Regions from separate parts of the Pedococcus sp. P2_F6 genome, predicted to be linked through region 4. Evidence: riboswitches for the same ligand, from Rfam matches in the RefSeq annotation. Region 4 holds a riboswitch; each other region holds the start of a gene.
The links. Region 4 has a riboswitch for S-adenosylmethionine ahead of ssuE (NADPH-dependent FMN reductase). Riboswitches for the same ligand answer to the same signal wherever they lie in the genome.
Positions count from the first base shown of each region.

Region 1: another riboswitch for S-adenosylmethionine. It lies ahead of AC1DWP_RS00505 (aminotransferase class V-fold PLP-dependent enzyme); the one in region 4 lies ahead of ssuE (NADPH-dependent FMN reductase).
Region 2: another riboswitch for S-adenosylmethionine. It lies ahead of AC1DWP_RS05050 (bifunctional o-acetylhomoserine/o-acetylserine sulfhydrylase); the one in region 4 lies ahead of ssuE (NADPH-dependent FMN reductase).
Region 3: another riboswitch for S-adenosylmethionine. It lies ahead of metX (homoserine O-acetyltransferase MetX); the one in region 4 lies ahead of ssuE (NADPH-dependent FMN reductase).

Region 1 covers NZ_JBFUEZ010000001.1:105,500-110,884, reverse strand. The annotation lists gene AC1DWP_RS00510 (FtsK/SpoIIIE family DNA translocase) at 1-1,410, opposite strand, end outside; SAM riboswitch class IV at 1,801-1,913, shown strand; gene AC1DWP_RS00505 (aminotransferase class V-fold PLP-dependent enzyme) at 1,954-3,363, shown strand; gene AC1DWP_RS00500 (ribonuclease J) at 3,488-5,173, opposite strand; gene dapA (4-hydroxy-tetrahydrodipicolinate synthase) at 5,170-5,385, opposite strand, start outside.
Region 2 covers NZ_JBFUEZ010000001.1:1,067,267-1,072,651, reverse strand. The annotation lists gene AC1DWP_RS05070 (hypothetical protein) at 1-278, shown strand, start outside; gene AC1DWP_RS05065 (nitroreductase family deazaflavin-dependent oxidoreductase) at 306-788, opposite strand; gene AC1DWP_RS05060 (hypothetical protein) at 941-1,231, shown strand; gene AC1DWP_RS05055 (hypothetical protein) at 1,228-2,481, shown strand; SAM riboswitch class IV at 2,554-2,668, shown strand; gene AC1DWP_RS05050 (bifunctional o-acetylhomoserine/o-acetylserine sulfhydrylase) at 2,825-4,144, shown strand; gene AC1DWP_RS05045 (hypothetical protein) at 4,223-4,426, shown strand; gene hrpA (ATP-dependent RNA helicase HrpA) at 4,458-5,385, shown strand, end outside.
Region 3 covers NZ_JBFUEZ010000001.1:1,051,140-1,056,524, forward strand. The annotation lists gene AC1DWP_RS04975 (RNA polymerase sigma factor) at 1-752, opposite strand, end outside; gene AC1DWP_RS04980 (universal stress protein) at 1,002-1,403, opposite strand; gene metX (homoserine O-acetyltransferase MetX) at 1,513-2,649, opposite strand; SAM riboswitch class IV at 2,667-2,777, opposite strand; gene AC1DWP_RS04990 (DUF4192 domain-containing protein) at 2,870-3,952, opposite strand; gene AC1DWP_RS04995 (YkvA family protein) at 4,131-4,502, opposite strand; gene AC1DWP_RS05000 (EcsC family protein) at 4,634-5,350, opposite strand.
Region 4 covers NZ_JBFUEZ010000003.1:98,457-103,841, forward strand. The annotation lists gene AC1DWP_RS08400 (ABC transporter ATP-binding protein) at 1-511, opposite strand, end outside; gene AC1DWP_RS08405 (ABC transporter substrate-binding protein) at 508-1,563, opposite strand; gene ssuE (NADPH-dependent FMN reductase) at 1,563-2,138, opposite strand; SAM riboswitch class IV at 2,422-2,536, opposite strand; gene AC1DWP_RS08415 (NADP-dependent oxidoreductase) at 2,692-3,615, opposite strand; tRNA gene AC1DWP_RS08420 (tRNA-Phe) at 3,788-3,864, shown strand; gene AC1DWP_RS08425 (hypothetical protein) at 3,979-4,137, opposite strand; partial or broken gene AC1DWP_RS08430 (RbsD/FucU domain-containing protein) at 4,147-4,602, opposite strand; partial or broken gene deoC (deoxyribose-phosphate aldolase) at 4,500-5,093, opposite strand; gene AC1DWP_RS08440 (mandelate racemase/muconate lactonizing enzyme family protein) at 5,174-5,385, opposite strand, start outside.

The DNA of each region.
Region 1 (5,385 bases), on a different contig from region 4:
GCGGAGCACGTCGCCGAGGCTGACCTTCTCGCGGTCGGCGTTGGGGATCTCGATGCCGATCGCGGACTTGCCCGGGATCGGCGACAGGATGCGGACGTCGGCCGAGGCCACGGCATACGCGATGTTCTTGGAGAGCGCGGTGACGCGCTCGACCTTGGTGCCACGGCCGAGCTCGACCTCGTAGCGGGTGACCGTCGGTCCACGGCTGAAGCCGGTGACCTGGGCATCGATGTCGAACTGCTCGAGCACCTGGCTCAGCGACTCGACCACGCGGTCGTTCGCGGCACTGCGGGTCTTGTGCGGGGAACCCGGCTCAAGGATGGCGTTGTCGGGCAACGTGTAGGTGATGTCGCCGGCGAGCGCGAGCTGCTCGACTCGCTGTGGCAGCGGGGTCGTCGGGGGCGCCTCAAGGGCGGCCTTGACCTCGATGGCCGGGCCCTTGGCGGGCGAGGTGGTTTCGGCAGTCGCCGAAGGGGCCAGAACGCCGGGCGAGGTGGGGCGCTTCTCGCCGGGGCGGAACCGCCGACCGTCGGGTGCCACGAGAGCGGCCTGCTCGAACGCCTCGTCCCCCTCGAGCGGACCCTCCGGGTCGATCACGCGGCGACGACGCCTGGGCTTGTCCTCGACCGCGTCGGCGAGCGGGTCCTTCCCGGCGTCGACCGTCCCACGGTGGAGGAGGTGGTCGCGCAGCTCGGCGAGGCGGGTGGGGACCATGTGCACGGGCGTCGCGGTCATCACCAGGAGGCCGAAGAAGCCCAGCATCAACAGGATCGGCACGGTGCCGTAGACCGACACCGCGGCCTCGAGCGGGCTGGATGCCAGGAACCCGATGATGCCGCCACCGTCACGCATCCCGTCGGCGCCCTGGGGTGGGGTGGGGATGTCGGCGGCGACGTGGGCCAACCCCGAGGCGGCGAAGGCGAGGGCGCCCAGGCCGACACCGAGGCGGGAGTTGGCCGAGTCCTCTTGCGGCGCGCGCAGGAAGCGGATGCCCAGGAAGAGCAGGGCGAGCGGCACGGCATAGGCGACGCGTCCGAAGGTGCCTGCGACGACGGCGTGCACGACGTCGCCGAGGGCGCCCTCGAAGGCCCACCACTCCCGGGCGGCGACGAGGATCGACACTCCGATGAGGAAGAAGCCGAGCCCGTCACGTCGGTGCTCGGGCTCGAGCTCACGGGCGCTGGTGCCGACCCGGCGCACCGCGCCGCCGGCCACGTGTGCCATGCCCATCCAGGTGCCGCGGACCGCGCGCAGGGGCAGCGGCAGTCCGCCACCGCTGGCCTTGCCACGCGCGGGGGACTTGCGGGGTGTGCTGCTCTTGCGGTTGGCGGGGCGTGTTGCGGTGCCCCGGCTCCCCGACGAGCGCGACCCTGCATTTGATCGTGCTGGTGTGGACGGACGTGTCGCCATGCTCCGCAGGCTACGCGAAGGTCACACGGGACACACGCGTCACACGCGTTCCACCCGCAGGCAATGTGTCCGGATCGCCCTGGCCCGAACGGCCGAGTTGCCCTCCCCGATCGGGTACGAAGGGCAGGTAGCCCTTACCAGGGCGCACGCCCGGTGGGACGCTGGGCCTTGCGTCTGGCGGGGCCTGTGCCGACGACCAGCAGTGGTCGTCGGCACAGGCGCGCACAGGGGGAAGGGTCGCGTGGGGACGGCGATGCCGACCCGCCCCGCCAGATCGCTCGGCCCTGCCTCCGGCCACCTGGCGGTCACGGACTTCCGCCATCTCAGATCGCGGGAACCCACGCCCACGTGCTGGATCCCGCTTGACCCGTGCCGCTACCCTCGACGACAGGTCATGAGTGTCAGCGCACAGCCCCGGCTTGCTGACCAGCAACCCTCCTCCGCGGTGGGGTGCTCCGGGTGACGACCGGGCCGACTGCACCCGCAGCCGGCAAGCGCGGACTCGGGAGCTCTCGGGTCCCACCCGGACCAGGAGCTCTACCCATGTCGATCGCGAGCACCCCGCCACCAGCCTTCCGTCGCAGCGCCCCCCTCGCGCACGCCCGCACCCAGAGCCACCTCCGCCCTGTTCCCGATGCCCGGTCACTGGGCGAGGTCGGCCCGCTGCCCGCGGTCGTGTCGGAGTCGCTGCTCGTGCCGACGCTGGACGGGGCCGTGGACTACGCCAACTTCGACCACGCGGCGTCCACGCCGGCGCTGGTCAGCGTCAAGAAGGCCGTCGACACGGCGGTGCGCACCTACTCCTCGGTCCACCGCGGCAATGGCTGGGCCTCCCGGGTGACCTCGTCCTGGTACGAGCAGGCGCGGGCCGAGGTGCGGTCGTTCGTCGGGGCACGCGAGGGCGACGAGGTCGTCTTCACCCGCAACAGCACCGACTCGTTCAATCTCCTGGCGCGATGTCTGCCGCGCCACACGCAGGTCTTCGTCTTCGAGTCCGAGCACCACGCCGCGCTTCTGCCGTGGCCCCACCAGCGCACCCACCGGCTTCCGGTCCCCGGCAGCATCAGCGACGCGAGGGCGCTCCTGCGGACTGCGCTTCGCGACCACCCCGGCCGCCACCGGTTGGTCGTGCTCGCCGGCGCCTCCAACGTCACGGGAGAGATCTGGCCGGTCCGCGAGCTGGCGGCGATCGCCCGCCAGGCGGGCGCGAGGGTGGTCCTCGACGCCGCGCAGTACGCCCCCCACCGCCGCGTGGACCTGGACGACCTCGGTGTCGACTACGCCGTGCTGTCCGGCCACAAGCTGTACGCACCGTTCGGCACGGGAGTCCTGGCAGGCCGGGCGGACTGGCTGGACGCTGCGGCGCCCTACCTCGCCGGCGGCGGCGCCACCAAGTCCGTGACCGAGCGCGCAGTCGTGTGGCAGAAGGGGGCCGCACGCCACGAGGGCGGCAGTCCCAACGTCATCGGCGCGATCGCCCTCGCTGCCGCGTGCCATGCCCTGCGGGCGCACGCGGACGCGGTGGAGGAGCACGAGCGCACGCTGGGCCAGCGTCTGCTCGACGGTCTGGCCGCCATCGACGGCGTGCAGACCTACTCCCTCTTCAGCCCGGACCACGAGCGCGTTGCCGTGGCGACCTTCACCATCGACGGGGTCGACTCGTCACTGGTGTCCGCGGCCCTGTCGGCCGAGCACGGCATCGGGGTCCGGGACGGCAAGTTCTGTGCGCACCTGTGCGTCGACGCCCTGCTCGACGACCCCCACGCCGTCGGGTCCACGACCGCCGTCCGCGCCAGTGTCGGGCTGGCCACGACCGCTGAGCACGTCGAGCGGTTGCTGTCAGCCGTGGCCGAGCTCGCCGAGCACGGACCCCGCGCCGACTACGTCAACGGACCGCAGGGGTGGTTGCCGGTCGGCGACCCGCGCGCGCTCGACCTCGCGCGCCCCTGGTAGCCGCCCCCGCGGCATACCCGAGCCCCACCTGCCGCACCTTTATCGGGTGACCCGATAAAGGTGCGCTTCACCCGGAAACGGTTCTCGGGTGAAGCGCGCCCTTCTCGGGTGGAGCAGGCGCAGGCTAGGCCTGGATGACGACCGGGATGATCATCGGGCGCCGGCGGATCTTGCCGCCGACCCAGCCACCGATCGCCCGGCGCATGACCTGCTCGAGCTGGTGGGAGTCGGTGACGCCGTTGCCGGTGGCCTCGGCGAGCGCCTGTTCGATCTTGGGCCGCACCTGGCTGAAGATCTCGTCGTCCTCGGCGAAACCCCGGGCCTGGATCTCCGGCCCCGCGGCGATCTTGCCCGTGGCGGAGTCGATCACGACGATGACCGAGATGAACCCCTCGTCACGCAGGATCCGGCGGTCCTTGAGCAGCGCCTCGTCGAACTCACCCACCGAGGACCCGTCGACGTAGACGTAGCCGCACGGGACCGCCCCGACGATGCGCGCGACGCCGTCGACGAGGTCGACGACCACGCCGTCCTCGGCCAGCACGACCTGTTCGCGCGGCACACCGGTCTGGACCGCCAGCTCGGCGTTGGCGACGAGGTGTCGCCACTCGCCGTGCACCGGCATCACGTTGCGGGGCTTGACGATGTTGTAGCAGTAGAGCAGCTCACCGGCGCTGGCGTGGCCGGAGACGTGCACCTTGGCGTTGCCCTTGTGCACGACGTTGACACCGAGCCGCATGAGGCCGTTGATGATGCGGTAGACGGCGTTCTCGTTGCCGGGGATGAGCGACGAGGCCATCAGGACCGTGTCGCCCTCTCCCACGTCGATGCGGTGGTCACGGTTGGCCATCCGCGACAGGGCCGCCATCGGCTCGCCCTGCGACCCCGTGCAGATCAGGACGACCTTGTCGTCGGGGAAGTTGTCGAGCTTCTTGACGTCGACGAGCACGCCGTCGGGCACGTGGAGGTACCCCAGCTCGGCGGCGATCCCCATGTTGCGCACCATCGACCGGCCCACCATGGCGACCTTGCGCCCGGCCGACTCGGCGGCGTTGAGCACCTGCTGGACCCGGTGCACGTGCGAGGAGAAGCAGGCGACGATGATCCGGCGCTCCGCGTCGCGGAAGACCTTGTCGATGGCCGGCGCGATGTCCTTCTCCGGCGTCGTGAAGCCGGGGACCTCGGCGTTGGTCGAGTCCGTCATGAACAGGTCGACGCCCTCCTCCCCCAGCCGCGCGAACGCGCGCAGGTCGGTGAGCCGGTTGTCGAGCGGCAGCTGGTCCATCTTGAAGTCACCGGTGTGCAGGATCGTGCCGCCGGGTGTCCGGACGAACACCGCGAGCGCGTCGGGGATCGAGTGGTTGACCGCCACGAACTCGCAGTCGAAGACGCCGAGCTTCTCGCGCATCCCCTCCTTGACCCCGAGGGTGTACGGCGTGATCCGGTGTTCCTTGAGCTTGGCCTCGATGAGCGCCAGTGTCAGCATCGAACCCACGATCGGGATGTCGCGCTTCAGCTTGAGCAGGTAGGGCACCGCGCCGATGTGGTCCTCGTGGCCATGGGTCAGCACGATCGCCTGGATGTCGTCGAGCCGGTCCTCGAGGTACTCGAAGTCGGGGAGGATCAGGTCGACGCCGGGGTGGTGGTCCTCAGGGAACAACACGCCGCAGTCGATGACGAGCAGCTGGCCGTCGTGCTCGATGACCGCCATGTTGCGGCCGACCTCGCCGAGACCGCCGAGCGCGATGATGCGCACGCCGTTCTTCGCGAGCGGCCGGGGCAGGTTCAGCTCGGGGTGGGGATGACTCACAGCAGGCCAGACTCCTTGAGACCGGCGCGCAGGATGTCCAGGTGCTCCGGTGGTGACTCGACGAGCGGCAAGCGCACCGTCGCGTGGTCGATGACGCCGAGCTCGACGAGCGCGGCCTTGGCCATGATCGCACCCTGGGAGGTGCTCATGATGGCGTCGACGGCGGGGACCAGCCGTCGGTGGATGTCTCGGGCGCCGTCGAGGTCGCCGCC
Region 2 (5,385 bases), on a different contig from region 4:
CGCCGCTGGCCTATGTCCTGTCGGCGCTCGCAGCGGTCATCTACGTCGTCGCGACGGTCGCGCTGGCGCGCGGCGACCTCACGTCGCGCCGCGTCGCGCTGGTGGCGATCAGCGTCGAGCTGGCAGGCGTGCTCATCGTGGGTCTGGCGTCCTACCTGGCCACGGACGCCTTCCCCGACAAGACGGTGTGGTCGCACTTCGGGTCCGGCTACGGCTTCGTGCCACTGGTGCTGCCGGTGCTCGGCCTGCTCTGGTTGCGGCGCACCCGTCCCAGCTGAGAGCTGGTCGGTGGCCTTCGTCGACCGCTAGTCCGTGGCTGTGTCCACCGGCTCGTCGACTGGCTCTTCGACTGGCTCGTCGACTGGCTCGAGGACGAACACGGGGATCAGCCGGTCGGTCTTGACCTGGTAGTCGGCGTAGGGCGGGAACGCCTCGACGCACCGCGGCCACCACTCCTCGCGCTCGGCGCCCTCGAGCTCCCGGGCCCGGACCGTCCACGTGCGGTCGTCGTCCTGGAGGTCGAGGACCGGGTTCTTGCGGATGTTGGCGTACCACTTGGGGTGCTCCGGCGCGCCACCCTTGCTCGCCACCGCGGCATACACACCGTCGTGCTCGACGCGCATCAACGGGACCTTTCGCACCTTGCCGGAGAGGCCGATCATGGTCAGCATCACGACCCGTCGACCCTGGATGGCGACCGCTCGGGTCGTCCCGGCGGCCTCGATCTGCTCGACCTGCGTTCGGACCCAGCCGGTGGGGCTGGCGACGTACTCACCAACAATGCTCATGGGTCCATCACAACACGAACCGGCACATCTCGGGTGGAGGGGTCGAGCAGGCGGGTCGGCTGGGTGGGACCTGTCGGGCGCCGACGATCCGGCGCACAGGCGGCTGTGGACAACTCCGGGAGGCGTCCCACGACCGACCTACCCTCGGACCCATGACCCGGATCGAGGTGAACTCCGACACCATCGTGGCGCTGGGCGCTTCCCTCCGGGAGGTGGCCGACGACCTCCTGTGGCAGGCGGTGCGCAGCTCGGAGCAGACCTGGTCGCTGGGCCCCGGCGACAGCGCCGGAGCCCTCGCGTCGGTGCTGGGTGACTTCGAGCACCAACGTCACGTGCTCGGCCGCGCGCTCGAGGACCTCGCGGCCGCGACGGCGCTGGCCGGGCGGCTGTACGCCGACGTCGAGAGCACGAGCGCCGCCGCCTTCGACGGTGGCCCGGGATGACGATCCTGAGGCCGCTGCCGGGTGATCCCGGCACGGTGCGCGCACTCGCCGACCGGCTGGCCGGGCAGGGCGAGCTGCTGCTGGCCCTGGCGAGCACGGTGCGAAGCCTCGGCGACCCGAGCAGGACGACCTGGGAGGGGCCGGGCGGCGCCGCCTTCGCCGCTCGGTCCCGCACCGCGGCCTCGCTCCTGGTCTCGGTGGGGCGTCGCTACGCGGTGTCGGCGGTGGCCCTGCGGCCTCTTGCCGCAGCCCTGGCGGAGGCGCAGCACGACGCCTCCTGGGCGGTGACGACGCACGCGGAGGCCTGGCAGCTCGCGGTCACCCTCGGCAACCGGCGGGTGATGGCGCAGGAGAGCGCCGACCCGACGCAGCGTGCGGTCGCCGCGGACCTGCACCGCAAGGAGCTGGAGCAGCTCGAGCTCGTCCAGGTCGCCGAACGCCGCCATGCCGCAGCCTGGCATCGGTTCGCCGAGGCGGACCGCCGGTGCGCCACGGTTCTGCACCAGCTCGTCCAGGACGGCCTCGACGACTCACGGATGTACGACTCGCTGACGGGGCTCAGTCGCGGGGCCGGCGTGCTCGGGAGCGCGGCAGGGGCCGTGGCGATGGCTCCCACGCCGCCGTCCAAGGCGCTGGGGGTCGCCGCCGGGGCGTGCGACGGACTCCAGCTGACGGCAGACGCGGTGGTCAAGGTCGGCTACGGCGACGGGGACTGGGGCCACATCGGCGTGGGCGCCGCCATGTCGGTCACCGGCGCCGCGTCCGGCGTGCTCAAGCGAGGCGCCCTGGCGACGAACCCCGCGGCCCTCGCGGGCCCGACGAGGACGGCGCGACGCTCGCTGCGCTTCGGCACGGCTCAACGGCTCCGGCTCGCGACGGCCGAGGAGCTTCGCCGCGCCGGTCGAGCCGAGTACCAGCCCGACGCCCGCACGTTCCGCGCGACCCGGTCGCCGGGCTCGCCGACCGCGACAGCGCACTGGGTGGCCGAGCAGGTCGCGGGACGTGCACGCGTCCTCGTGCGCAACAAGTGGCTCGACGACCTCGCCCTGGTGACCCGTGACCCCGCCCGGTCGCGCACGATGTTCGTGACCGGCCTCGCGGCCGAGGCGACCACGGCGGGTCTGGGGGCCGTCGGCACCGGGCGCGACCTGTACGCCCGACACGAGGGGGACCTGGCGATGCGGACCCGCGACGCCACCGATGCGCGCGGCACCACCCCCGATCCCGACCCACGTCCCGGCGCTCGCTGACCCGCCGTTCGTGCGTCCGCCATGAGAGATGGGTATGCCGCCCGCTCACCTCCCCGGCGTAGCCTCGGCCCAGGTCATGAGTGCCAGCGACAAGCCCCGGCTCGCTGGCCGGCAACCCTCCTCCGCGGTGGGGTGCCCCGGGTGAAGACCTGGCGGGCGGCGCAGTCGCCGTCCGCAAGCGCGGGAGACCCACCACGTGTCCCGCACCGTTCCGGCGGTGGCATCAGTGATCACAGGACCTCGGGAGCTCGAACCTCCCTTCACAGGCACCTCGACCACCCGCTCCGCCGGTGACGGGCCCCCGATCCGTGCCACGCGGCATCCGAGAGTGAAGGACACCGAGATGAGCTCCACCAACTGGTCGTTCGAGACCCGGCAGGTCCACGTCGGACAGGAGCCGGACGCCGCCACCGGCGCTCGCGCCCTGCCGATCTACCAGACGACGTCGTACGTCTTCAAGGACACCGAACACGCGGCAAACCTGTTTGCCCTCAAGGAGTTCGGCAACATCTACACCCGCATCATGAACCCGACCCAGGACGCTGTCGAGCAGCGAGTCGCGTCGCTCGAGGGCGGGGTCGGGGCGCTGCTGGTCGCCTCGGGCCAGGCTGCCGAGACCCTGGCCATCCTCAACATCGCGGAGGCGGGGGACCACGTCGTGGCGAGCCCGAGCCTGTACGGCGGCACCTTCAACCTGCTCAAGCACACCCTCCCCAAGTTCGGGATCGAGGTGGGCTTCGTCGAGGACCCCAACGACCTGGAGTCCTGGCGGGCCGCCGTCCGACCCAACACCAAGCTGTTCTTCGGCGAGACGATCTCCAACCCGAAGTCGGAGGTGCTCGACATCGAGGGCGTCGCGGCCGTCGCCCACGAGGCCGGAGTGCCGCTCGTCGTGGACAACACGATCGCGACGCCCTACCTCATCCGCCCACTGGAGTGGGGAGCCGACATCGTCGTGCACTCGGCCACCAAGTACCTCGGTGGTCACGGCACGTCGATCGCGGGGGTGATCGTCGACGGGGGCACGTTCGACTTCGGGGCCGACCCCGACAAGTTCCCCAACTACAACACCCCGGAGGAGAGCTACCACGGGCTGGTGTTCGCGCGGGACCTCGGCGTGGGGAGTGCCTTCGGCGCCAACCTCGCGTTCATCCTCAAGGCGCGCGTCCAGCTGCTGCGCGACCTTGGTCCCGCGATCGCACCGTTCAACGCCTTCCTCATCGCCCAGGGCATCGAGACACTGAGCCTGCGCATCGAGCGGCACCTGGAGAACACGCACAAGGTGGCGGCGTTCCTCCAGCAGCACGAGCAGGTCGAGCAGGTCGTGTGGGCCTCCCTGCCGGACCACGAGTCGTACGCGAAGGCAACGAAGTACACGCCCCGGGGTGCTGGGGCGGTGCTGGCGTTCGAGATCGTCGGCGGCGTCGAAGCGGGGCGTCGGTTCGTCGAGTCCCTCGTGCTGCACAGTCACGTCGCCAACATCGGTGACGTGCGCTCGCTCGCGATCCACCCAGCCTCCACGACCCACTCCCAGGGCCCGGACGGCGACCGTCTGAAGGCCGGGGTCACGCCCGGGCTGGTGCGCCTCGCCGTGGGCATCGAGCACATCGACGACATCCTTGCCGACCTGGAGCAGGGCTTCATCGCGGCCAAGGGCGTCTGAGGCGACTGCTGACACCTGCGTCCGACCGAACACGTCGAATGCAGGTGTCAGCAGTCGGCCGCGGGGGGATACTGGGGCATGGCTTCGCACCCGGGGCCCGTGACGCTCCACCTGCACGTCCACACGGTCCACCTTCCACACCAGGTCGCACCGCTTCTCCTCGTCGCGGTCGTGACGGTCCTTGCCGTCGTCCTCGTGCTGGTGACCGTCGCAGGTGGCGGGGCGATCCTGGCTCCCGACCAGCTGCCGAACCCGCGCAACCTGACGACACTGGTGCGCTGAGCAGACCCAGGGGTGGCTGGGGCTCACCCGTATGATTTCGCCCGTGTCCTCCGAGCAGCGGTCCCGGTCTCGGCGGCCACGTCAGGCGGGCCCACCTCGGCCCGTGCGCGTCCCGCCGCCCGTGCCGGAGCTCAAGTACCCGCCGGACCTGCCGGTCGTCACGCGCAAGGACGACATCGCCGCCGCGATCCGCGACCACCAGGTCGTCATCGTCGCGGGCGAGACGGGCTCGGGCAAGACCACCCAGCTGCCCAAGATCTGCCTCGAGGTGGGGCGCGGGCAGGCCGGACTGATCGGGCACACCCAGCCGCGACGCATCGCGGCCCGCTCGGTCGCCGAGCGGATCGCCGAGGAGCTCGAGGTGGAGCTCGGTGGCGCGATCGGCTACCAGGTGCGTTTCACCGACCAGAGCAGCGACTCCACCCTCGTCAAGGTGATGACCGACGGCATCCTCCTCAACGAGATGCAAAGAGACCGGTTGCTGCGCAAGTACGACACGATCATCATCGACGAGGCGCACGAGCGGTCGCTCAACATCGACTTCATCCTCGGCTACCTCAAGCAGCTGCTGCCGCGACGCCCTGACCTCAAGGTCATCATCACGTCGGCGACGATCGACCCCCAGCGGTTCGCGGAGCACTTCTGCTCGGCCCGTGGTGAGCCGGCGCCGATCATCGAGGTGTCCGGTCGCACCTACCCGGTGGAGGTCCGCTACCGCCCGCTCGTCGACCCTGAGCGGCCCGATGCCGAAGAGCGCGACCAGGTCACCGGCGTGTGTGAGGCCGTCGAGGAGCTGTGGACCGAGCGGGCCGCGGACGGCACCGGTCACGACATCCTCGTGTTCCTGTCCGGGGAGCGCGAGATCCGGGACACGGCGGACGCGCTGGAGAGCCTGAAGCTGCCGCAGACCGAGGTGCTCCCGCTCTACGCGCGCCTCTCCGCGGCAGAGCAGCACAAGG
Region 3 (5,385 bases), on a different contig from region 4:
GCGGTGACGACCTGCTGGACAGGAGCGTCGTCCTCGTCGTCATCGCGCAGGACGAAGCCGGAACCCTCGTCCTCGTCGTCCTTCTTCTCGTCCTCGGTGTCGTCCTCGACGACGACGTCCTCGAGCTCGGACTCGACCACGTCGGTGGGCTCTGCCGGCACCGCCTCGTCGTCGCCGTTGCCGGCCGCGTCAGCCGCCGTGGCAGTAGCGTCCGTGGCCTCGGTCTTGGCTGCCGACTTCGTGGTCGCGGCCTTCTTCGTGGCCGGGGCTGCCTCGCCCGCGGCTGCGGCGGCGGCCTTCTTCGTCGTGGTCGCCTTCGCCGGCGCCGTCTTGCTGGTCGCAGCCTTCGCGGTCGCAGTCTTGACGGGGGTGTCCTTCGCCGACTCGGCCTTCGGCGACGCAGCCTTGGCCGTCGACTTGGCGGCAGGTGCGGCAGTCTTGACTGCCGTCTTGGCGGCCGCCTTCTTGGCCGGCGCGGTCGTCGTCTTCTTGCGGGTGCTCGTCGCAGCCACCGCGCGTGAGGCGGTGGCCGAGTCGAGGGTCACGTGGATGCCCTGCTCGTCCAGGGAACGCAGCACAGCCTTCATCCGCTTGGGTGCGATCTCGGCCCCCTCCAGGGCATCACGCAACTGACCACTGTCGACCGAGCCGTTGGTGCGGCCCTGCTTGAGCAGCTTCTGCAGTGCGGGGTGGGAGAACTCGGGGGGAAGAGACGGTGCGGGGCTCGCAGCCTTCTTGGACACAGGCGACACGGACTACCTTTCGTCGCGGACTCGCGGCACGGCGCACGTCATCACAGCCATGCTTGAGGATGTCTGTGACAACAACAGCGGGAGTGGAAGTATTGCCGAGATCGGCTGGGCTGGACCCTGACGAGATCTCGTTGATGACATTGTAAAACGAGTTGCCCGCAGATCACGCATCGGCACACTGCCGACACGGCGCGATGTCCCGCTGGACAGCCATGGAGAGCCGTGCCGGACCGGTGCAGACCGGTCGCCTCAGGCGTCGGCCTTGACGGCCAGGACGGGGCACGACGCGTCGAGCAGGATGCGCTGGGCGTTCGAGCCCAGGATGAGCTTGCCGACGGGGGTGCGACGACGCAGGCCGATGACGATGAACTCCGCGTGCTCCTCCTCGGCCACTGCGATCAGGTCCTCGGCCGGCTCGTTGCCCCGGACGAGCTGACGCACCTCGTGCTCCAGCCCCTCCTCGTCCAGCTCGCCCTGGATGCGGGAGAGGTCGGCATCGAAACGGTTCGCCTCCTCACTGTCGAAGTCTCGGCCACCGCGCTGGGAGTTGATGACGATCAGCTTGGACTTGCGTAGCAGCGCCTCGTCCGCGGCCCGGCGCAGAGCCGCCCGCCCTTCCTTCGTCGGCACATATCCCACAACGATGGCCACAGGGACCTCCTACGTTCAGTTGACCGAGTAGCGGTGCGACCGGGTGGTGGACCCGGGGCACACCAGGCGACGGCAGCCGCTGGGCCCGACCGTACCGGAAATCCCCCCGTCAGGCAGGGCCTGCGAGAACCCGGGCCACGATCTGCCCGACCTGCTCGATCTCGATGAGGAACCCGTCGTGGCCGTAGTCGGAGTGCACGGTGTGCAGCTGGGCCGCCGGGACGGCGTCGGCGATCTCTCGGGACAGCCGCGGCGGGTAGAGCCGGTCCGAGTCGACGGCGACCACCGCCACCTGAGCGGAGATCCTGGCGAGCGCCGCGGCGACTCCCCCACGGCCTCGTCCGACGTCGTGGGAGTTCATCGCCTCGGTGAGGACGACGTAGGAGTTGGCATCGAATCGTCCGGCCAGCTTGCCGGCGTGGTGGTCGAGGTAGGACTCGACGGCATAGCGGCCGTGACCGCCCAACGGGTCCTCCGCCTCCTGCGGCTCGCGACCGAAGCGCTCGTGCAGCTCGAGCTCGCTGCGATAGGTGACGTGCGCGATCCGCCGCGCGATCCCGAGCCCGGTCTCGGGACCGGGGCCGCGCTCGTAGTAGTCGCCGCCGTGGAAGTCGCCGTCCGCGCGGATCGCCAACAGCTGCGCCTGACACCAGCCGATCTGCTCCGCCGTGGCGTATGCCGTGCTGGCCAGCACGATGGCCGTCGCGACCCGTTCGGGGTGGGTCACCGCCCACTCGAGGACCCGCATCCCGCCCATCGAGCCACCCAGGATGGCGTGCCAGCGGTCGATGCCGAGGACGTCGGCGAGCAGGGCCTCGGTCTGCACCTGGTCACGCACGGTGACGAAGGGGAAGCGGCTCCCCCACGGGGCACCGTCGATGGCCGGCGAGGACGGGCCGGTGCTCCCCTGGCAGCCGCCCAGGACGTTGGCGGCAACGACGAAGTAGCGGTCGGTGTCGAGCGGCCGACCGGGGCCGATCAGCCCGTCCCACCAGCCCGGCGTCGGATGACCAGGACCGGTCGGTCCCTCGACATGGCTGTCACCGGTGAGGGCGTGCTCGACGAGGATGGCGTTGTCACCCGCGGCGCTGAGCTCACCCCAGGTCTCGTAGGCCACCCGCACCCCGGGAAGGACGCCACCGCGCTCGAGCTCGACCGCGCCGAGGTCGACGAACTGGCGTCGACCGACCGGGTCACCGTCGCGCCAGGCACCTGACGTCGCTCGTGGTGGGGAGGTCGTGGTCATCGAAACTGCTCCTGTGGCGCTCGCGCTTGCCGCCCAGGTCAGGGTCGGCCGGGTCTTCACCCGGGGCACCCCACCGCGAGGAGGGTTGCCGCCCAGCAAGCCGGGGCTTGGTGCTGGGACTCATGACCTGGCGACCATCATACGAGGAGGCCGTCGGCGTGTCCGCGGCGTCCGCACGATGGACGCGTCGTCCCCGCCGAGCTGCGCGCGAGCACTTGGGTCAGCCCGACCGCAGCTCGGCCGCGCGCTGCGCGCCGTGGCTGCCGGGACGCACGCCGAGGTCGAGCATGCGCTCGAGCAGCTGCGCCAGCCGGTAGTCGGGGCGCGCCCGGAGCGCCCGGTCCACGCAGGTCCGGGCCAACGCGCCGTCGCCCTGCCACCAGGCACAGTTGGCGAGCACGGTGAGCGCCGGAGCCGCGTGGTCGTCGGGGACCGACCTGACCAGGGACTGCAACCTCGCCAGGAGACGGCGACCGGCCCCGGCCGACGGCCCTGCCCCCGGGCTGCGGTGCCAGGTGGGAGCCGGCAGCGTGCAGCGCAAGGCGTCGACGAGGTCCGGCGACAGGGAGTCCAGGGGCAGGGCACCAGGGCACAGCCAGGCCACGAGTCCGTCGCGCAGCGCGAGGTCCTCCAGGCTGCGCACGAGCAGGCAGACCTCGGCGGGCCCGAGCTCTGCGACCTCGGGCGCGCCACCGGTCACGTCGCACACCACCGACCAGCGCGACAGCGCCTCGAGCCGACGGGCAGCATCGAGGCGTCCCGACTCGGGCTCCGAGCCGCTACCCAGCTCTGCTGCCACCGCCTCGGCGAGGACTGGGTCCGCGGCGACGAGGTCCGCGATCGCGGACCTACCCGGGAGGGGCGCGATCTCGAGCCCGACGTACTCGGCCACGGCGGGGGTGTCGGCCGCCTCCGGGACCGGCGCGCCCTCGGCCGGACAGCATCCGTCGGCGCAGTCGATGGCGAACCAGCGCCCGTCGCGGACGACGAGTCGGTCCAGGACCTCGAGGTCGGCCTCGGTCGCCAGGCGACGCACGGCGTCCAGACCGGGCCGGCTCGAACCCGCCGCCGTCTCGTAGCCGACGAGCATGACCGCCTCGGGCCGGTCCTGCAGCAGCGGAGCCACGAGGACGCGGCCGACCTGCTCCGCGTCCTGGGGTGGTGGCAGGTCGATCCGCTCGATCAACCCGACGCTGCGACCGTGGAGGGCGACCAGCACGATCGAGTCCTGGGGGTGGTAGCCGAGCTGGTAGGGCAGCACGGCGACGACATCGGCCGGGCCGCGCAGTCTGATCTGGCTCATGGGCCAACGCTGGCCTCCCGGGGGCCTTCGGGTCAGGGGCCGGAGCCAGCCCTGTGGACAGGCGCACCCACGCCGACGGGGTGGGGCTGCTCCGCGCCGCCACGGCGCAGCAATGGCGTCCTCACGGCCCGCCACGCCCTCGACACACCCCGACCGAGCGGATGAGGACGTGCTGGAGTCAGCGGACGACGTCGCCCTCGACGGTCTCGTGCGCCCTCGCCGGCGTGGTGCGCTCCCAGGCCAGGAACGACTCGGTCTCGTTGACGACGGTCGCCGCGATCCACGACACCACCACCGCGTCGTCGGCGAGGCCGAAGACGGACAGCGCCAGCTCGGGGATCAGGTCGATGGGCGACACGACGTAGGCCACCGCGCCGAGAACCATCAGGAGCCGACCGCGGGTGGTCCCGGCATACTCGCCGCGAAAGGTGGCCCGGAACAGCCGGGGCAGGCTCATCAGGCGTTCACCCAGCGCGGGCGATCCCGGACGGGTCGCGGTGCGGACTGCGGTGGCGATGGTGCGCAGGGCACCGAAGCGGGTCATGGCCATGGTCAGACTCCCGTTGTTCGAAGGCGCAGGCTCCGGGCACCACGATGGCCCGGACACGGTTCAAACGACCTGGGTGCCCCGGTGATTCCCGGCGCTCCCCCAGCCTGCGTCCAACCGGCGCAGCACGCCACTCAGAAGCCAGTGGCCCTGGGCGGGAACTCGTGACGCGCGTGGTCGGCGATCTTCTTGAGCAGGTAGCTGTCGAGGCCCGCGCCGACGACACCGCCGATGACGGGCACGCCCTTGCCGAACCGGCTCAGCGTCTTCTTCCCAGCGGTCGACAGCAGCCGGAAGCCGACCGCCTTGTTGACCACCATCAACGCAGGCCCGGGCAGCCGCTGGGCCGCGAGGTTGGCGAGTCGGCCGGTCGAGGCCACACCTGCCTTCTTGAGCAGGTCGTCCGCGTCGGCTCCCACGAGGGTGAGCAGCACCGCCGACCGGATCTCGGGTCGCTTGATGTCGTAGCCGCGCAGGGACGCGATCGCGGCCACCATCCGGGTCGCCACGACGTAGAACTCGACGACGTTGGCGGGGAGCGCCACGGGCAGCGTGACGAACCCACCGAGTCCGGTGACGAAACCACCGGCGGCCGCGAGCCTGAGGTGACCTCGGACCACGGCGTCGACGGCCTCCTCGGCTCCTGGCTTCTCGGCCCGCCGGACGTCGGCGACCTTCTGCGCCGAGTCGAACGGACCCTTGCCGTCGATGCCGACGTCGAGCAGGCTCTCGATCAGGCCGGTCACGGCTCCGGAGAACATCCCCGAGTCCTCGCGGGGGGCCCTCGCCTGTTCGAGCGCCGAGGTCGGCTTCGCCTGCGCCTCGTCCTTGCCCATTCCGAGAAAGCCCACGTCAGCACCCCTCCGGGTTTGGTTTCGGTCGGTCG
Region 4 (5,385 bases):
CGAACGGCTCGTCCATGAGGAGGATCCCGGGTTGGTAGGCCAGGCTCCGGGCGATCGCGACCCGCTGCTTCATCCCACCGGAGAGCTCGTGGGGGTAGCGGTCCTCGAACCCCTCGAGCCCCACGAGGGCCAGGTTCTCGCGGGCCCGTTCGGTGCGCTCGCGGCGACTCAGTCCCCGCTGCTCGAGGCCGAACGTCACGTTGGCGAGGGTGGTCCGCCAGGGAAACAGGGCGTACTGCTGGAAGACGATGCCCCGGTCGAGACCGGGACCGGTCACCTCGGCGCCGTCCACGAGGACGCTGCCGCTCGTGGGGCGGCTCAGCCCGCCGAGCAGGTCGAGCAAGGTGGTCTTGCCCGACCCGCTCGGTCCGACCAGCGTGAGGAACTCACCGCGTGGCACCTCCAGCGACACGTCCTCCAGCGCGACCAGCGTGCGCGCCTGCGGCTGGTCCCTGGTCGGGCGGAGCGCGAACTCCTTGGTCACGCCACGCAGCTCGATGTGGGCACTCATGAGGACGCCTTCGACGCGAGCCCGTTGTAGTCGTTGGTGTAGAGGTCGCGGGGCTTGAGCGCGCCCTGCTTGAGGACCCCGCTGTCGACGAGCCACGGCTCCCAGCGGGTGAAGTCCTGGTCGCTGATCACGCCGCCCTTGCTGGCGACTCCCACGCTCTTCCAGAACTTGAGGTTGTCGGTCTTCTCGTTGCGACCACGCTTCTCGATGATGGTGCTGAACCGCGCGATGACGGTCTCGCGAGGGCTCGTGCGCTCCCACTCGATCGCCTTGGCGACCCCGGTGACGAACTCCTTGGCTGCCGCAGGATGCTTGGCGATGAAGTCGTCCCGCAGGACGTACTGACCACCGTTGAAGGCGCCGAACAGCTCGTAGTCGCTGAACAGCGACCGCAGCCCACCCGTGGCGATGGCGTGGTCCTGCAGGACCCCCGAGAGGGTGCCGACGTCGACCTGCCCACGCCGAACGGCCAGCTCGGTGTCGTTCGGGGGCAGCGGGACCAGCTGCACCTGCTTGATCTGCGCCGGCGTGAGGCCGTTCTTCTTCAGGTAGGTGTCGATGACCGCCTCGGCGTGCGCCCCCAGGGTGTTGACAGCGACCTTCTTGCCGATCAGGTCGTGCGGGGTCCGGATCGGACTGTCGTCCTTGACGTAGAAGCCGTTGAACGTCCTGACGTCCTCGCCGTAGTAGTTGATGACGGCCTTGACCGGGGCGCCGGCGCTGATGAGCTTGACCACGGCGCCGGAGAACGCACCGCCGAAGTCGGTCTGCCCCGTGGCCGCGGACTGGATGTCCTGGGGACCGCTCGTGGTGTTGCCGACCCAGTTGAGCTTGAGGGTGGGGAAGTAGCCCAGGTCGGAGGCGAGCTCAGGTAGGGACACCGAGTTGGCCCACCCCTGGTAGCGAATGGTCACCGGCCCCTTGTCCTTCGCGGACGTGCTGGCCTCGCTCGACGGGAGCGAGCAGCCGGACACCAGGACGAGTGGGAGGGCCGCCGCCAGCGAGGCGACCAGCGCCCGGCTCGCGGTGAAGGAACCACGGATCGTGCGCATCAGGCCACCGCCTCGCGGAGCACGGCACCCGCGGTGACCAGCGAGCGTCCTGCCACGGTGTCGAGGAAGACGGTCGTGACCTCGCGCAGCGGGCGCAGGGCAGCCTCGTCGAGGAAGGCCTCACCCCCGTCGACGAGCCTCACGTGGTCGGCCAGGACGAACCAGCCCGGGGTGATGCTGCTCGGCGACAGGCTCGCCAGGACGGGGCGGAGGGCATAGTCGACGACCAGCACGTGGGCGGGCGTGCCGCCGGTGGCCACCGGCAGGACGACCTTGCCCCGCAGCGCGAACTGCGGCAGCAGGTCGAGGAAGGTCTTGAGCAGGCCGCCGTAGGCCGCCTTGTAGACCGGGGTGGACACGACGACCGCGTCTGCCGCCTCGAGCGCAGCCACGGCGCGGGCCACGTCGGGGTCATGGGCGTCCCCGCGCAGGAGTGGGCCGGCCGGCAGGTCCCGCAACACGATCGGGACGACGACGTGGCCGGCGCGTTGGAGCTGTCTCGCGATGTCGGAGAGGACGGCGTCGGTCTTGGAGGAGAGGGAGGGACTGCTGGAGATCGTGGCAATGACAGCCATGGGTGGATCCTTTCGGGCAAGGGGAATCGCCGGTCCCGCGCCGAGGCGCAGAACCGTTGGAGGAGAATGGGTTTCGAGGCAGCAGGTGCCGAACAGACCTACGAGCGCAGGTCAGAGACCGGCTGAAGCCGACGAACGACGAGGGCGCGCGTCAGGGGCGACAGAGCGCGCTGGAAACCCTGAGCAGGTCGATGTGCCTGCGCAGGACGGGTCGGCAGGAGCGATCGGCTGCCTGCCTGGATCCGTTGTCCTTCATGGGTTTCCGTCCTCGGATGAGGCTCGAGCCTCGCGCTTGCGGCGGTCGTTCGACTGCCACCTGGTCTTCACCCGGAGCACCCCACCGCGAGTGGGAGGGTTGCCGTCCAGCGAGCCGGGGCTTGTCACTGGAGCTCATGACCTACGTCGAAGGTAGCGGTTCCTTCATTGCCTATCAAATAAGTAGGATATGCCTCTCGCATGGTGGGACGACAAAGAGCGCCCACGCACGGAATCCGTTGCGCGGGCGCCCTTTTGGACAGGCGTCATATGCGTGGCGGGGGCCCGCCAGGGTCCGTCAGACGCTGACCTCGATGGCGATCTTGCCGCGGACGTGCCCGGTCTGGCTCAGCTCGAACGCCTCAGCCGCATCCGCGAGCGCGAACACGTCGGCCACCGGCACGGTCAGCCGACCCGCGTCGGCGAGGTCGCCCAGCGCAGTCAGGTCCTCGGCGTTGGGCCGCACCCATGCGGCGATGCCACCGGCCTCGGCGACGGTGCCGTCGGCGATCGACCCGTGCCGTCCACCGTCGGCGAGAACGGCCTGCGTGACGTCCAGGACCCCGCCGACGAAGTCGGCCACGACGTCCACGCCGTCGGGCGACAGCTCACGTACGCGCTCGGCCAGCCCCGCGCCATACGTCACCGGCTCTGCACCCAGCCCGCGCAGGAACTCGTGGTTGCCCTCGGAGGCGGTGCCGATCACGCGCGCGCCGAGAGCTCGGGCGATCTGCACGGCGAAGAGACCGACTCCACCGGCGGCGGCGTGCACGAGGACCGTCTCGCCATCCTTGAGTCCCAGCCGAGCGATCAGCTGGTATGCCGTGAGGCCGGCAAGCGGGAGGCCCGCCGCCTGGTGCCAGTCGAGGGACTTCGGCTTGCGGGCGACCGTGCGGACGGGCGCGGTGACAAGCTCGGCGAAGGTGCCGCCCTGCACCCAGTCCTTGCGGGCGTAGGCGATCACCTCGTCGCCGGGGGCCCACTCGGGGGTGTCGGGGCCGACCGCCTCGACGACTCCCGAGACGTCCCAGCCCGGGATCGCGGGGAACTCCACGACCATGAGGCCGTCGAGATAGCCCTTCATGACCTTCCAGTCGACAGGGTTCACGGCTGCGCTGCGCACGCGGATGAGCACCTCGCCGGGGCCGACCTTGGGGTCGGGGAGGTCGGTGAGCTGGAGGATGTCGGGGTCGCCGTACTCGGCGAAGGTGATTGCCTTCATGGTGGGGGCAACGTCGCCACCCACGGGGTATTCCGCGATGACCGTCGGTTGTGAGGGGGCAGCACGGATCGGCTATGATCCTGCAGTCGCGACGGTCCCCCGGGCTTCGGCACGAGGCCGCCGCGATCGCATGTTCTGCATTGCATGGTCACCATCACGCACATGCACCCACGGCCAGGTAGCTCAGTTGGTACGAGCGTCCGACTGAAAATCGGAAGGTCGGCGGTTCGACCCCGCCCCTGGCCACCACCCGAGACCGCCGGTCATCACCTCGATGACCGGCGGTCTCGACTTCACGTGAAGCCGATCGCCAGGGCCGGCCCCCCAGCTGGCGGCGACCGACGCCCACGATGTGCACGTCCCTCAGGGCAGTTCGGGAACCTGCCCGTCCCGGATCCGCCGGCGCCGCTCGACATAGGCAGGCAGGATCTCCACGTCGTCGTCTGAGAACCAGGCGAACGGGTCCGTGCTGGCGACCAGCGAGAAGTTGGCCCAGGGCTCGAACGAGCCCGACCTGATCACGAACTTGGCCCGAGGGGCGTAGTCGCTGCAGAGCTGCTCGTGGCTGGCCTGGCTGAACGTGGCCCCCGAACCCGTGAAGATCGTCTGCACCTCGCGGTACAGGGTCGGATGGTGGGACTTGAGCTCCGGCGCGAACACTGCCTCTTCGACGAAGACCTGGTCGAGGACCACCCGCAGCACGTCGCGCACGTCGACCAGCCCCGGACGCAGGCCGAGGTCGATCCGGTGGGCGTCTGCCGGGATCGGGAACCCGGCGTCGGTGACCAGGATGGTGTCGGTGTGGCCGAGCGTCGCGAACGCCTTCGCCAGCTGGTGCCGACGAGCTCGGCCCCCGCCTCGAACATCGCCTGCATCTTCTCCAGCGAGTTGACCTTGCCGGAAACCTTGACGCGGCAAGGCGGTTCGATGTTTGCCTTGAGCAGGGCCACGTCCTCCACGGTGGCGGCACAGCCGCCCACACCCCATCCGCTGGACTGCTTGACCCAGTCGATGCCGGCCTCGTAGGCAATCCGCGTGGCCAGGACCTTCTGCGCCTCGTCGAGGTAGCCGAACTCGAGCATCGCCTTGACCTTCATGCCCTCGTCGTGCGCGGCCTTGACGATCTCGTTCATGTCGCGCGTGTACTCCGCGACCTGGCCGCCCAGCAGGTAGCCCGGGTGGGGCGGGAAGTCGAACTCGTCCGCGCCCTCCCTGGCCAGCTCCCGCAAGGCGGCGAGCCGCATACCCAGGGTGTCGTTGGCCATCGGGAAGTTGAGGGTGGAAGCCACCTTCACCTCCGAGCCGGCCAGCACCTCCTTGCCGAGGGAGACCCACACCGGCGCGATCATGGCGGCGTCGAAGCCGTACTCCAGTGCCGTCCGCAGGTGTTCCAGGACTCCGTCGCGCGTGAGGTCGGGGTTCACGTTGGTGTACTGGATGGCCTTGGCGACGGCCTTGGAGTCGGCGAAGTCGATCATGAGTGGTCCTTCTTCTCTGGTGGATGGGGTCACAGGGTCTGTGGTGGATCGAGTCACGCGGTCCGCGCTGGTGAACCGCGTCACGTGGGCTGGGTCAAGCGAAGTCCCGCCCGGCTGGAGCGGACGTGGGGACCACTGGCCGACGACCACGCAGCGCCCGACAGTCCCCCGATGGCGGACTCGTCGACCACGACCCCGCTGCCCGGCTTGTCACCCAGGACCAGGCCGCCGTCGGCGACCGTGTGGTCGACGGTGATGCCGAGCGGCTCCTCGAGGTTCTGTACCTCGATCG